One region of the Paenibacillus yanchengensis genome, then DNA from elsewhere that is predicted to be linked to it. Evidence: predicted binding sites of a transcription regulator. Region 1 holds the regulator's gene; the other holds the start of a gene.
The links. The regulator CtsR, encoded in region 1, represses protease genes until heat stress. The targets are predictions, from matches to a motif close to ATGGTCAATAAAGGTCAAACA.

Region 1 (8,212 bases):
AGGAACCGCTTGGTGTTATCGCAGCGATTACGCCATTTAATTTTCCGTTTAACTTAGTTGCTCATAAAGTTGGTCCTGCGATTGCAGCTGGTAATACGGTCGTTTTAAAACCGGCTTCACAAACGCCACTATCGGCTTATTTTATTGCGGAGATATTTCATCAAGCAGGTTTGCCGAGCGGCGCATTAAACGTTATTACTGCTCCAGGAGCAGTAGCTGGTGATGTGCTTACTCGGGATGAGCGAGTGGCGATGATTACTTTTACAGGTAGTGAACAGATTGGAAAGCAGTTACAGCAGCAAGCAGGTATGAAAAAAGTAGTGTTAGAGCTTGGTTCGAATGCAGCGTTGATTGTAGATAATAATGTGAATATAGCGGCTATTGCCGAACGAGTAGTGACAGGAGCGTTTGCTTATCAAGGACAGGTTTGTATTGCTGTACAGCGGATTTACGTGCATGAATCGAGCTATGAGCAATTAGTTAATACGTTAGTAGAGCGAAGTAAGCAGTTAAAGTTAGGACACCCGCTCGAGCTGGAGACAAATATGTCGGCTCTTATATCGGAACGAGAAGATGAACGGGTACAGCAATGGTTGGAAGAAGCGAAGGCAAAAGGTGCAAAGGTTGTTTTGGGTGGTACGGTAATTGATGGCATATTTGCTCCGACAATAGTCGTTGATGCTCATCCCGATTTGCAAATATGTCGTGAGGAACTATTCGCACCAGTAGTAGTAATAACAGCTGTTTCATCGATGGATGAAGCATTCGTACAAGTGAATGATTCACGTTACGGTTTGCAGGCTGGTATTTATACAAATGATATGACTACTGCATTGCGAGCTGCACAACAATTAGAAGTTGGTGGAGTTATTATTAATGATATTCCTACGTTTCGTGTAGATCATATGCCGTATGGTGGAGTGAAAAGTAGCGGAATTGGTAGAGAAGGCGTGAAGTATGCTATGCAAGCGATGATGCAACTAAAGTTAGTAGTGATGAATAGTATGCCAGCTGCGATACCTCCGATTTGATCATAAGAAAAGCGTAATTGGATGTATAAATTGTACAGAAAACAGCAAACTGTAGAGGAGAAGTATTTTAAGATTTATCGGGAAAAGTGTAAAAGAAAATTTGAGTGAATAGATAAAAAAATAAAGTAGAGGGGTTGCAAAACGTAAAATTTTGCGTATAATAATTATTAAGGTCAAAGAAAGTCAAAGTCAAGTAAAGCAAGTATGAAAGTAAATTAAACTACACTATTCAGGAGGTTGGTGCCATTGCGGAATATTTCCGATCTCATTGAACAGTTTTTGAAACTTAAACTAGATAAAAGTGATGATGGCGCTGTAGAGATTCAACGTAATGAATTGGCTGATCGATTTTCTTGTGTTCCTTCTCAGATTAATTATGTTATTAGTACACGATTTACACTAGAGAAGGGATATATGGTAGAGAGTAAACGTGGAGGTGGTGGCTATATTCGGATTCAACGAGTAGAATTGCCAGCTTTGCAAATGATTTCGCACCATATTGAAAAAACGATAGGTAACAGTTTAGATCAAACGAATGCAGAAGGGTTAATTTATCAATTAGTCCAGGCAGAGATGATTACAGCACGTGAAGTAAATTTATTAAAAGCCGCTATTCACCGTGAAACGATAGGATTAACATTACCGCTGAGAGATCAAGTAAGAGCAAGATTATTACGAGCAATGTTAATTGCTTTGTTATCGCGTTAGATGTGTAGCAGCTGTCTTATAATTGTAGTATAAAGTCTATCCTATAGAAGGGAGGAATCAGGCATGTTCTGTCAAGAATGTGGTAAGCGACAGGCAACTCTTCATTTCACTAAAATAATTAACGGTGATAAAACAGAATTTCATTTGTGCGAAAGCTGCGCGAGAGACAAAGGGGAAGCGATGCCGGGAGCAACGAATAGTTTTTCGATACACAGCCTGTTGTCTGGACTGCTTGATTTTGAAAAGCTGGGCAGTAGTCCATCTGCTCTTCCGACTGACGCTCAACAATCGATGCGTTGTGAAGAATGTGGGCTTACTTATACACAGTTTAGTAAAATAGGCAGATTCGGCTGTAGTAGTTGTTATCAGCAATTTTCACCTCGTCTAGACCCATTGTTGAAACGAGTACATGGTAACACTACCCATAGTGGTAAAGTGCCAAAACGTACTGGTGGTAGAATTCAATGTAAACGTGAAATCGAACAACTTCGTAAAGAAATGCAAACATATATTCAGCAAGAAGAGTTTGAACAAGCGGCTAGTTTACGTGATCGAATTCGTGAGTTAGAGCGAAAAATAAATGGTTAATAATACGGATGAGAGGAGTGAGACTGTTGGATAAGCAACGATTTACTGAACATGCATTAAATGATTGGATGAAAGGCGGCGGTCCGGAAATTGAAATCGTCATTAGTAGCCGAGTAAGGCTAGCCCGAAACCTAGGTGATCAGCCGTTTCCGATGTTAGCGACTAATCAGCAAGCAGCGGATGTATTGGAGCAATTGCAAGCAGCAGCTCAATCGTTTGATACAGCTCCATTCGGCTCACTGGAAACAATATTGCTATCCGAGCTGGATGATCTCGATAGACAAGTGTTGGTAGAGAAACATTTGATCAGTCCAAGCTTGGTCAATGAATCTCGTGTTGGTGCTGTTTTGCTTAGTGAGAACGAATCCATCAGTATTATGATCAATGAAGAAGATCACCTACGTATTCAATCGATATATCCTGGATTTCAAATAAAAGAAGCATGGCAACTAGCTAATCAGTTGGATGATGCCTTTGAACATGAGCTTGATTATGCATTTGATGAACAGCATGGGTATTTGACGGCATGTCCAACGAATGTAGGGACAGGGTTGCGAGCGTCTGTGATGATGCACTTGCCAGCGCTGGTGTTAACTAAGCAAATTAACCGCATATTGTCGGCAGTGACGCAGGTCGGTTTAGCTGTACGTGGGCTATATGGAGAAGGTAGCGAAGCGTTAGGTAACTTATTTCAAATATCGAATCAAATTACTTTAGGATTATCTGAGGAAGAAATTATTGATAACTTGCATAGTGTGGCTGCACAAATCATAGAACATGAGAAGGCAGCTCGCAGAAAGTTGCTAGAAGAATCCAAATTACGCATGGAGGATCGTATTAGACGTTCTTATGGTATTTTATCACATGCGGCAATTATGGATTCCAAAGAGGCAGCTCAACGGTTGTCCGATGTTTGGCTTGGTGTAGATACCGGTATATTGACTGGCATCTCTTCACAAACATTAAATGAGTTGTTAGTAAAGACTCAGCCCGGATTTTTGCAAAAAATATTTAAAGATACGTTGACACCGGAGCAGCGAGACTTACGTCGAGCGGAACTAATCCGCAATCATTTGAATAGTAATTATGAAGATGGAGGTGCTAATGAATGATGTTTGGACGATTTACAGAACGAGCACAGAAGGTTTTGACATTGGCGCAGGAAGAAGCGGTACGTTTAGGTCATAATAATATAGGAACAGAGCATATATTGCTTGGCTTGATTCGCGAAGGGGAAGGCATAGCTGCAAAGGCACTAACTGGTTTTGGATTAGGATTGGAAAAAATTCAAGATGAAGTGGAAGCTTTAATCGGGCGTGGACAAGAGCAGCCAACAAATATTGCCTATACACCGCGTGCGAAAAAAGTAATTGAATTATCGATGGATGAAGCTCGTAAGTTGGGTCATACGTATGTAGGAACAGAGCATATATTGCTTGGACTGATCCGTGAAGGAGAAGGTGTTGCTGCTCGTGTGCTTAACAATTTGGGCATTAACTTAAATAAAGCACGTCAACAAGTACTGCAATTGCTTGGTAGTAGTGAGGCGGCATCAAGCAATCATAGCGCACCATCGAATATGAGTACTCCTACTTTAGATGGTTTGGCTCGTGATTTGACTGCTGCTGCTAAGGAAGGAAATTTAGACCCTGTTATTGGGCGTGGCAAAGAAATTGAGCGTGTTATTCAAGTGTTAAGTCGTCGTACGAAAAACAACCCTGTCTTAATTGGAGAGCCTGGTGTTGGTAAAACGGCGGTAGCAGAAGGATTAGCGCAAAAAATTATTGACAACGAAATTCCAGAAACATTGCGTGATAAACGAGTAATGACTTTAGATATGGGATCTGTCGTAGCTGGTACAAAATATCGTGGTGAATTCGAAGATCGTTTGAAAAAAATAATGGATGAAATTCGTCAAGCAGGTAACGTCATTTTATTTATTGACGAGCTGCATACGTTAATTGGTGCTGGAGGAGCGGAAGGAGCAATTGATGCTTCTAACATTTTGAAGCCGGCACTAGCTCGTGGGGAACTGCAATGTATTGGTGCAACAACGTTGGATGAATATCGTAAATATATCGAAAAAGATGCTGCCTTAGAGCGTCGTTTCCAACCAATTACAGTGGATCAACCGTCACCAGAAGAAGCGATTCAAATATTATACGGATTACGTGATCGCTATGAAGCACATCACCGTGTAAAAATTACAGATGAAGCTATTTTGCAAGCTGTGAAGTTGTCTGATCGTTATATTACGGATCGTTTTTTACCGGATAAAGCAATCGATTTAATCGATGAAGCAGGTTCGAAAGTTCGTTTGCAAACATATACAGTTCCACCTAATCTTAAAGAACTAGAAAATAGATTGGAAGATATTCGCAAGGAAAAAGATGCAGCAGTCCAAAGTCAGGAATTTGAAAAAGCTGCGGCTCTTCGTGATACGGAACAAAAAATTCGTAATGAACTTGATACGACGAAAAATGAATGGAAAGAAAAACAAGGTCGTACCGATTCTGAAGTGACACCAAATGATATTGCACAAGTAGTAGCTAGCTGGACAGGAATTCCGGTTACCAAAATGGCAGAAGAAGAAACAGATCGACTATTGAAGATGGAGTCGATACTACATGGTCGTGTGATTGGGCAAGAAGAAGCGGTCAAATCAGTATCGAGAGCGGTTCGTCGGGCAAGAGCCGGCTTGAAAGATCCGAAGCGTCCAATAGGTTCATTTATTTTCTTAGGACCGACTGGTGTTGGTAAGACGGAACTAGCACGTGCGCTTGCAGAAGCTATGTTCGGTGATGAAGATGCTGTTATCCGGATAGATATGTCGGAGTACATGGAGAAACATGCAACTTCTCGTTTAGTTGGTGCCCCTCCGGGATATGTTGGTTATGAAGAAGGTGGACAACTGACGGAAAAAGTAAGACGTAAACCGTACTCTGTTGTCTTGTTAGATGAAATTGAAAAGGCGCATCCAGAAGTATTTAACATCTTGTTGCAAGTGTTAGAAGATGGTCGTCTGACAGATTCTAAAGGGCGTTTAGTCGATTTCCGTAACACAATTATTATTATGACATCTAATGTTGGTGCAGATCAAATTAAAAAGAATTCATCGCTTGGCTTTACAGCAGTAGAAGATGCTGGACACGAGTTCTCTGTTATGAAAAACAAAGTGTTGGATGAATTGAAAAAGAGCTTCCGTCCAGAGTTCTTGAACCGTATCGATGAAATAATTGTGTTCCATTCATTGGAGAAAAAACATATTTCAGAGATTGTTACGTTGATGGCTGATGAATTGCGTCATCGACTGCAAGAACAAGAAATTAATTTTACCGTAACGGATGCGGCTAAGCAGTTTTTGGCAAAAGAAGGTTTCGATCCACAATATGGTGCTAGACCGTTGCGTCGAGCGATTCAAAAACATATTGAAGATCGGTTGTCAGAAGAATTATTGCTTGGTAACATCAAAAAAGGTGATACGTTCATCATTGATGAGCAAGATGGCAAACTAATTGTAGATAAATCAGATACTGTCGTTAAGCAAGAGGAAGCAGCAGAGTCAGCGAAGTAATGTAACGATCAAATAGTATAAACGAAGAAAGCTACTTAGAAGTCAGTGTAAATTGACGACTGGGTAGCTTTTTTTCTGTAGATAGATGTGCAGAAGCGGGTAGCATAGGTAAATATATATGGATGAAGTGACAAATTTTCTTTCTTGGTTGTAGAGATAATGGTACAATTTATAAGGATGAGTATGGAGTAGGTGAATTTGGTGGCAAAAGTGAAAACAAAGTTTGTTTGTACAGAGTGTGGCGCAGAATATGCCAAATGGTACGGCAAATGTCCAGGGTGTCACGCATGGAATACGATGGTAGAAGAGAAAGAAACCATATTGAAAACAAAAGGTGTAGGTTTGTCGTCGATTCATACGAAAGAAAAGCCGCAGTCGATCATACATATAGATAATGAGCGGGAACCGCGAATTGAAACTTCGTTGGTGGAATTGAATCGAGTATTAGGTGGTGGAGTTGTCCCAGGCTCTTTGATTTTGGTCGGAGGCGATCCGGGAATCGGTAAGTCAACGCTACTATTACAAACTTCACATGCGCTCGCAAGTAAAGGGTTAAAGGTTTTATATATATCAGGTGAGGAATCTGTCCGTCAAACGCGTATGCGCGCAGATCGGCTAGGTGCGTTAACTGAAACGTTGTATGTGCTATGCGAAACGAATATGGATCATGTAAACGAGGCAATCGAATCTTTAGAGCCAGACTTTTTAGTTATCGATTCTATTCAGACGGTTTTTGATCCTACGGTACAGTCTGCTCCTGGCAGTGTATCTCAAGTAAGAGAATGTACTGCTCATTTTATGCGCACAGCCAAAATAAAAGGTATTGCGACTGTGTTAGTCGGGCATGTTACGAAGGAAGGAGCTATTGCTGGACCAAGGCTACTGGAACATATGGTAGATAGTGTGCTGTATTTTGAAGGAGAACGCCATCATACATATCGGTTGCTGCGCGCGGTGAAAAATCGATTTGGATCTACTAATGAAATTGGGATTTTTGAAATGGGTGAAAGTGGACTTAGAGAAGTTTCTAATCCATCGGAGTTGTTTTTATCGGAGCGTCCGCTTGGTGTGGCAGGTTCTACCGTTGTTTGTAGTATGGAAGGAACTAGACCGGTTTTAGTGGAATTGCAAGCGCTGGTAGCGACAACGAATTTCCCTTCACCTCGCCGTATGTGTACCGGAATGGACCATAACCGAATGGCGTTAATTATTGCTGTATTGGAAAAAAGAAATGGTATGTTTTTACAAACGCAAGATGCTTATTTAAATGTCGCTGGTGGTGTAAAATTAGATGAGCCAGCGGTGGATTTGGCAGCTGCAGTAAGCTTGGCATCAAGCTTCCGAGATGCGCCTACAAGACCATATGATGTTGTATTTGGTGAAGTAGGGCTGACTGGAGAAGTTCGGGCAGTTTCACGAGCAGAGCAGCGGGTTAGAGAAGCGGCTAAATTAGGATTTAAACGAGTGATTATGCCAGAGAAAAGTATGAAAGGCTGGAAAGCGCCTGCTGGAATAGAATTAGTTGGAGTAAATACAGTATCGGAAGCTTTAAAAGCGGCACTGGGATAAAGGGGGAAGTACAGAGATAATGAAAGAACCGACACCACAAGAAATAATGAATCAATTATTACCGCTCGTAGCTCCTGGTACAGCATTTCGAGATGGACTAGAAAATGTTTTGCGAGCAAAAACAGGTGCTCTAATTGTAGTTGGTTATAGCCCGGAAGTGATGGAAGTAGTCGATGGAGGGTTTTCGATTAATTGTGACTTCTCCCCTAACTATTTGTATGAACTTGCTAAAATGGACGGTGCTATTATTATGAGTGAAGATATGCGGCGGATATTGTATGCCAATACCCAACTTATCCCTCTAAGCACTATTCCTTCTACCGAAACAGGCATTAGACATCGTACAGCAGAACGTGTAGCCAAACAAACCGGAAAATTAGTCGTATCGATATCGCAACGTCGTAATGTTATTACACTCTATATGGGTAATTTACGTTATTCGCTCAAAGATATTGGCGTTATTCTGACCAAAGCAAACCAAGCGATTCAAACGTTGGAAAAATATAAAGCGGTACTTATTCAAGCGTTAACGAATTTGTCAGCCTTTGAGTTTGAGGAATTGGTGACGTTACAAGAAGTGGCACATGTTATTCAGCGAGTAGAAATGGTATTGCGGGTCAAAATGGAAATTAAACGTTATGTTAATGAGCTTGGTACAGAAGGCCGACTGATTAGTATGCAAATGGAGGAGCTAATTGGTGGCGTGGAGCAGGATGCTTGGTATATGTTAAAGGATTATGCA
Region 2 (8,212 bases), on a different contig from region 1:
CTTGCGGGACATAGTTTAGGTAACTTGATGTTAGCTGCTATGACCGACATTTCTGGTGATTTTGTAACAGGTGTCAAGGAATTGAGTCGTGTACTCGCTGTAAGAGGAAGAGTTTTGCCAGCAGCGGCAACTGCCATCGTATTGAGCGCAGAGATGGAAGATGGTTCTATCGTTACTGGTGAATCGAATATACCTAAATCAGGACAAATTATTAAAAGGGTTTTTCTTGAGCCAGCAGTGATCGAAGCTTTGCCAGAAGCGGTGGAAGCAATTGAACAAGCTGATGCGGTACTAATAGGACCCGGAAGTTTGTATACAAGTATTATGCCAAACTTGCTAGTGCCAAAACTATCCGAAGCGATTCTAAAATCAGACGCAGTTAAACTATTTGTTTGCAACGTTATGACACAACCAGGCGAAACGGATAACTATACGGTAAGTGATCATTTGGATGCTATTTATCATCATATTGGTCATCATCTATTTGATTATGTTATTGTCAATAATGGGGAGATACCACAACAAATTGAAGATAAATATGCTGAAAAAGGAGCGAAAGCGGTTCAATTAGATTTGGATGAAGTCGCGCAACGCGGATATAAAGTAATTGCAGATAGACTTGTATTATTCCAAACTTTTTTAAGACACGATACCGAACGTTTAAGTCATCACATATATAAGTTAGTGGAGAACTGGATGTTGAGAAAGAGGTGAGCGAAAGATGTCTTTTGCAGCCCAAACTAAAAAAGAGCTAACATTGATTGAAGCGGATAGTTGTTGTGAGCTTGCAGAATTATCTGCAATGTTACGGATGAATGGGTCCGTTAGCTTATCTAGCCGTAAAGTCGTTCTTGACATTTCTACGGAAAACGCAGCAATTGCTAGGAAAATCTATACGTTACTAAAAAGACACTTTGATGTGCATATGGAGCTATTAGTTCGTAAAAAAATGCGTCTAAAAAAAAATAATGTATATATTGTTCGAATTCCGGTAAAAGTACAAGAAATATTAAAAAAACTTGGCATAACTTCCGAAGGATTTGTTTTTGTAGCTGGTATTGAAAAAAGAATGATTGAAAAAACTTGTTGCAGACGATCTTACTTGCGAGGTGCATTTTTGGCTGGTGGCTCTGTGAATAATCCAGAAGGTTCATCTTATCATTTGGAAATTTCATCGATGTATGCCGAGCATTGTACAGCATTAGTATCACTGGCTAACAGTTTTGATTTGAACGCTAGATATATCGAACGGAAAAAAGGCTTCATCATGTACCTCAAAGAAGGCGAAAAAATAATTGAATTTCTAAATATTATTGGTGCTCATCAAGCGTTGTTTAAGTTTGAAGATGTAAGGATTATGCGCGATATGCGTAATTCTGTTAATCGAATTGTTAATTGTGAAACGGCAAACTTAAATAAAACGATTGGTGCTGCTGTCCGCCAAATTGATAACATTAAATTGTTACAAAAAGAAATTGGTTTGGACAGTTTACCTGACAAGCTGCGAGAAGTGGCAGAAGTGCGTCTTGAGCATCCAGATTTGAATTTAACCGAAGTGGGCGAAATGCTCCGAGTGAAGGTGAGCAAGTCCGGTGTTAACCATAGATTGCGAAAAATTGATGAACTTGCTGAAAAAATTCGTGGCGGGTGAATTTTACCTAGTGCAATGTGCTGTAAAATGATATAATCAAGTATATGTGATTATTATGGTGATTAATGATTTAATAAAATAGAGGGGGTTATGATTTCATGACAAGGCTTCCTGTTGTCGTTCGTCTAAAAACAGGTCTTCATGCTAGACCGGCCGCGTTATTCGTACAAGAGGCAAATAAATTCTCCTCCGAGGTATTCGTTGAAAAAGACGATAAAAAAGTGAACGCGAAATCAATTATGGGTATTATGAGTCTTGCAATCAGTTCAGGCACCGAAGTATCCATTAGTGCAGAAGGTTCGGACGCAGAACAGGCTGTAAACGCTCTAGTTGCTCTTGTAAGCAAGGAAGAGCTAGAAAACCAATAATACTTAACTCTTCAACTTGAAGAGTCGCTAAAGTGCGAGGAAAGGTCGCATGACTAACTTTTCATTCATGCAGCTGGCTTTTCTTTTTACTTTTGCACCGGTACTTAGTATATTCGTAACAACTAAGAAGCAGCTACTATTGTGGATAGTTATAAAAAAGCGTAAGTTTGGGAACAAGTTATCCCTAACTTACGCTTTTTTTGTTTAATAAATTTATTTTAATCTCGTTGTTGCTCGAGTGTTGATTTATTTAAGTAGTAGTATAGCCATCCCATAAAGAAACTTCCACCGATAATATTGCCGAGTGTTACGGGAATTAAATTGTGCAGAGCACTAGCGATTGTAATCGCATCTGGCTCATTAGTAATAAAGGCTATCGCAAAAGTTCCCATATTTGCAATACTATGCTCATAACCGGAGATGAAGAAGGCAAATACAAATAACATTTTCGCAAATAATTTAGCGCCATCTTGTTTCATGGACATCGGGATGTAAAAAGCTAAACTAACCAACCAATTACAAAGGATCGCTCTAAAAAATAATTGTGTCACTGGCGCGCTTGTTTTTGCTTTAACAACAGATAATAAGAAGCCATTAGCGGTAGCTGATTCGAATAATCCTGTCGCCCATATGAGTAAAGCGAATAAAATGGCACCTATAAAATTACCGCTATAATTAATAATCCATAATTTGATCGTTTCTAGCCAGCTAATTTTTTTCCGTAATGAGGTGTAGGTGAAGTAAAAAGTATTGCCAGTAAATAAGTCGCCACCTGCATACGTAATTAAAATAATGGCAGTAGAAAATGTTAACGCGGCGATGGGATATGCTAAAGGTGAATCAACGTTATAAAAAAAACTGCCTGATTTGAATGAAACGATTACACCAAATCCAATAAACATACCAGCTAATATCGCGCGCATTATATACAATCGCTTACTTTGTAGATAGACGCCCCTTTTTTTTAGTGCTAATTGTTCCACTTTTTCTAATGTAGCTAATTCCATACGGTCACTTCCCTGTAGCAATAATGATGTAAGCTCAGCATAGCATCGACGGCGGTTTGCAGAAGTGAGGAAAATCACCTGAAAAGTAGCTGTAAACGCAAAAGAAAACCACAACTATTTATTATATATAACGAGTTTTTGCTACTACAAATAGTAGGTTTCTCGTTAGATCGAAATAGTTGTGGCTGTCATATCTGTTGAGGTTATATTATCATTGTTAGGAAGTATTGATTATACTCGTTCAATTACTTTATCAATCAGACCATACTCTACCGCTTCACTCGCACTCATAAAGTAGTCACGATCGGTATCTTGTTCAATGCGTTCTAACGGCTGCCCTGTACGATCTGCAAGAATGCCATTTAACTTGTCACGCATTTTTAGAATGCGACGAGCGCGAATTTCGATATCGCTTGCTTGCCCTTCTGCTCCGCCAAGCGGCTGATGAATCATCACTTCACTATTCGGTAGTGCAAACCGTTTGCCTTTGGCACCAGCTGAGAGCAGAAACGCACCCATAGATGCTGCCATACCAACACAAATGGTAGATACGTCAGGCTTAATAAATTGCATCGTATCATATATAGCCATTCCAGCTGTAATCGAACCACCTGGGCTGTTAATATACAAAGAGATATCTTTTTCTGGATCGTCGGCTGTTAGAAATAATAATTGAGCAATAATTGAATTAGCAACAGCATCATTGACACCTGATCCGAGAAAAATAATACGATCTTTGAGCAAACGGGAGTAAATGTCGTAAGAACGTTCACCTCGATTGCTTTGTTCAATAACCATAGGTACAAAATTCATATTTGTGCTCCTCCTCTGTTTACATAAGCTTAGTGGCTTATCCATTATATTCGTATTGCTGCCAGATATAGACTGGATTATTTTTTATAAACTTATCATAACGGAAAAAAACTTAAAAGTCAAAGATGGTCAGAGATTATTTTTTAAATAAAAAACTGCTGCAATATAACACGGTTATATTACAGCAGTTTGTACATCATATGTAAGAAGTAAACTTATTTAAGTAAAAAATGGCGCGCCCGCCAAGAATCGAACTTGGATCTCAGGCTCCGGAGGCCTACGTCATATCCATTGGACCACGGGCGCAAATGAAAAATAGTCACAAAAACGATTATAGGCTACTCAAGCGCTTTAAGCAAGAGAACGCTGAAAATTTGTTGTATTTTTTTCAGACAGGTCTATAAAACCTAATTATAAACAATACTATACAAAATATTTACATCGTAATCGTTTTCAAGTGATAGATAGCACTTGCAGTTATCTGATAACTTAGTTAAAATATAAGTGGGACTAAATTTGGTTATACGGGACGAAAAAAGTCCATAAGAGAAATGATAATCGAAATTAGCTGAGGTAAAGATAGGCTGAGTCGATTGATGGAGTGAAGGATAACAAATGCGACAGATCATTGAACTGCAACAGCAACTTGTACCCGAACTTCTGGATGTTATGCGAAAACGCTACTTAATATTGCATCAGGTGATGCTATCTGATCAGATTGGTCGCAGAGCATTGGCGCAAGCACTGTCTATGACAGAACGTATATTACGAGCTGAGACAGATCGCTTGAAAGAACAAGGACTGCTGGAAATAAGTGCGGTCGGCATGCGGATAAGTGAGTCAGGTAAGCTATTATTACAACAGTTGCAGCCGATGTATAAGACGTTATTTGGTTTAACAGAATTGGAACAGGAAATAAGCCAACATTTTGGCTTGAAACAAGTTGTAGTCGTTGCTGGTGATTCCGAAACATCCATTCAAACGAAGAAAGAGCTAGGCAGAGCAGGATGTCAAGTGTTGCGCGAAGCATTACGTCCAGAAGACGTAGTAGCGATAACAGGTGGTACGACAATGGTTCAAGTAGCGAATCAAATGACTTCATCGATGCCGCTGAAAAGCAACTGGTTTGTACCGGCTCGTGGTGGTCTAGGAGAAAGTGTAGATTATCAAGCCAATACACTTGCATCTACTATGGCAAAGCGTACAGGTGGTCATTATCGATTGCTTCATGTACCCGATCATTTGGGGAAAGAAGCTTATGATTCGATTATGCAAGAACCGAACATTAAAGAGATCGTCCAAGTTATTCGCAGCGCACGTATTGTTGTGCATGGTATCGGTGATGCTATGGTTATGGCACGTCGCCGCAAATTGTCAGAGGAACTTGTAGCTTCATTGGAGGCTGAAGGAGCGCTGGCTGAAGCATTTGGATATTACTTTGATCGTAAAGGTGCAGTAGTCCACAAAACCCAAACCGTTGGTTTACGACTCGAAGATATTTTAAAAATGGAATTTGTTATAGGTGTTGCTGGTGGCAAAAGTAAAGCGGAAGCCATTATAGCAATTATGCGTTTTGGGCATAATGATGTATTAATTACAGATGAAGCAGCAGCGCAAGAAATAGTCCGTATTATTCGGCAAGAAAGCGATAATGATCTGCTAGTACAACTGTAAATCGTACAATAGAGCTAGTCATAAAAGTGGTCTCATAACGCAAGGTGTTTATGAAATGTAATAGGGCATTGCTTTTACTCGTGAAAGCCCGTTCCGCTCCTACTACTTTTTAATATGCTGTTGCGTTTTGAAATAAATATGAGTTTATAATGCTTAGGAGGAATTTACACATGGTTAAAGTAGGTATTAATGGTTTTGGACGTATTGGTCGTAACGTATTCCGCGCTGCACTTAATAACACAGAGGTGGAAATCGTAGCGGTTAATGATTTGACTGACACAAAAACACTTGCACATCTTCTTAAATACGATACAACTCATGGCGTTTTGGATGCTACTGTAGAAGCAAAAGAAGGCGCAATTATCGTTAACGGTAAAGAAATCAAAGTATTTGCAGAACGTAACCCAGCAGACCTTCCATGGGGAGCTCAAGGTGTGGAAATCGTTGTAGAATCAACAGGTATTTTCACAGCAAAAGATAAAGCAGAATTGCACTTAAAAGGTGGAGCTAAAAAAGTTATTATTTCTGCTCCAGCTTCTGATGAAGATATTACAATCGTTATGGGTGTTAACGAAGAGAAATACGATGCAGCTAATCATACTATTATTTCCAACGCATCATGTACAACTAACTGTCTAGCTCCTTTTGCAAAAGTACTAAATGAAAAATTTGGTATCGTTAAAGGTATGATGACAACAGTTCACTCTTATACAAATGACCAATCCGTACTTGACGTACCTCATAAAGATCTACGTCGTGCACGTGCAGCGGCAGAAAATATTATTCCATCCACTACAGGAGCTGCTAAAGCAGTATCTCTAGTATTGCCAGAGCTAAAAGGTAAACTAAGTGGTATGGCTATGCGTGTTCCAACTGCTAACGTTTCTGTTACTGACTTGGTTGTAGAAGTTAAAGCTAACGTTACTGTTGAAGAAGTAAACGCAGCGTTGAAAGAAGCTTCAGAAGGCGCAATGAAGGGTATTCTTAACTTCAGCGAAGAGCCACTAGTTTCTAGCGATTACAATGGAGATCCAGCATCTTCTACAATCGATGCACTATCTACAATGGTAGTAGAAGGAAATATGGTTAAAGTAGTTTCTTGGTACGACAACGAGTGGGGTTACTCCAACCGTGTAGTAGATCTAGCTGCTTATATTGCTGCTAAAGGTCTGTAAGGAAAGAAAGCTGCTGACCAAAGCTCTCTTAAGAGAGCTTTGGTTTCTGGTTTGCGCCTTTACAGGCCCGACCATCGAGCGTTTCTTCCTGCATGCAGGAAGAGGCGCTTTCTTTTTTAATCTACTTTAGGAGGCAAAAAAATGATGAAAAAAAGTATCCGTGATATTGCTGATCTAACTGGCAAAAAAGTATTCGTTCGCGTTGACTTCAACGTACCTCTAGAAAATGGTGTTATTACTGATGACAAACGTATTCGTGAGACGTTGCCAACCATTAATTATTTGATAGAAAAAGGTGCGAGAATTATTTTGGCAAGCCATTTGGGACGTCCAAACGGTCAAGTAGTAGAAGAATTGCGCCATACTGCTGCACAAGCTCGTCTATCCGAATTACTTGGTAAACCAGTAGCGAAAGCAATGGAAGCTATCGGTCCAGAAGTAGAAAAAATGGTAAGTGAATTGAACAATGGTGACGTATTGTTGCTAGAAAACGTTCGTTTCTACGAAGGCGAAGAGAAAAATGATGCTGAGCTAGCAAAAGCATTTGCTTCTTTGGCTGATTTGTTCGTAAATGATGCTTTTGGAGCAGCACACCGTGCTCATGCTTCAACAGAAGGTATTGCACACCACTTGCCAGCAGTATCTGGTTTGTTAATGGAGCGTGAACTAGAAGTTCTAGGAAAAGCACTACACAACCCAGAACGTCCATTTACAGCTATCGTTGGTGGATCTAAAGTAAAAGATAAAATTGCTGTTATTGATAAAATGTTAGAAATCGCTGATAACGTTATTATTGGTGGTGGACTTTCTTATACATTCTTCAAAGCACAAGGTCATGAAATTGGTAAATCACTTGTAGATAATAGTAAACTAGATTTAGCGCTTGAGTTTATGGAAAAAGCGAAAAAACTAGGTAAAAACTTTTATATTCCAGTTGATATAGTTGTAACAGATGATTTTAGTGCTGATGCAAACACGCAAATCGTTGATAGCACAGCTATCCCAGCAGAATGGGAAGGCATCGATATTGGTCCAAAAACAAGAGAGATCTATGCGGATGTTATTAAAAATTCTAAACTTGTTGTTTGGAACGGGCCGATGGGCGTATTTGAGATCGATCCATTCTCTCACGGTACTGTAGCAGTTGCTAATGCTTGCGCAGCAACGGAAGGTTATACTATAATCGGCGGTGGAGATTCTGCTGCAGCTACAGAGAAATTTGGTTTGGCGGATAAAATGAATTTTATCTCTACCGGCGGTGGAGCTTCTCTAGAGTTTATGGAAGGCAAACAATTGCCAGGAGTAGTTGCTCTTAACGACAAGTAATCGAGGAGGGGTTAGCGTGAGTACAAGAAAGCCTATTATTGCAGGTAACTGGAAAATGTTTAAAACAATATCCGAAGCAAAACAGTTTGTTGAAGCTGTTAAAGGAGAAGCGGAAGTAGACGGGGTAGAAAGTGTTATTTGTGCGCCGTATACGACGCTGCCAGCTTTGGTAGAAGCGGTACAAGGAACTAGCATTGC

Region 2: the regulator CtsR is predicted to act here: its motif matches at 3,955-3,975, upstream of clpP (ATP-dependent Clp endopeptidase proteolytic subunit ClpP).

The regions. Positions count from the first base shown of each region.
Region 1 covers NZ_JBHUMH010000003.1:1,389-9,600, forward strand. Annotated here, with positions in the region: gene ACFSTH_RS00250 (aldehyde dehydrogenase family protein) at 1-1,031, shown strand, start outside; gene ACFSTH_RS00255 (CtsR family transcriptional regulator) at 1,278-1,739, shown strand; gene ACFSTH_RS00260 (UvrB/UvrC motif-containing protein) at 1,803-2,327, shown strand; gene ACFSTH_RS00265 (protein arginine kinase) at 2,354-3,439, shown strand; gene ACFSTH_RS00270 (ATP-dependent Clp protease ATP-binding subunit) at 3,436-5,901, shown strand; gene radA (DNA repair protein RadA) at 6,103-7,470, shown strand; gene disA (DNA integrity scanning diadenylate cyclase DisA) at 7,490-8,212, shown strand, end outside.
Region 2 covers NZ_JBHUMH010000056.1:70,066-78,277, reverse strand. Annotated here, with positions in the region: gene ACFSTH_RS15090 (gluconeogenesis factor YvcK family protein) at 1-714, shown strand, start outside; gene whiA (DNA-binding protein WhiA) at 722-1,651, shown strand; gene ACFSTH_RS15080 (HPr family phosphocarrier protein) at 1,750-2,019, shown strand; gene ACFSTH_RS15075 (formate/nitrite transporter family protein) at 2,238-3,026, opposite strand; gene clpP (ATP-dependent Clp endopeptidase proteolytic subunit ClpP) at 3,258-3,884, opposite strand; tRNA gene ACFSTH_RS15065 (tRNA-Arg) at 4,071-4,145, opposite strand; gene ACFSTH_RS15060 (sugar-binding transcriptional regulator) at 4,455-5,513, shown strand; gene gap (type I glyceraldehyde-3-phosphate dehydrogenase) at 5,684-6,688, shown strand; gene ACFSTH_RS15050 (phosphoglycerate kinase) at 6,830-8,014, shown strand; gene tpiA (triose-phosphate isomerase) at 8,031-8,212, shown strand, end outside.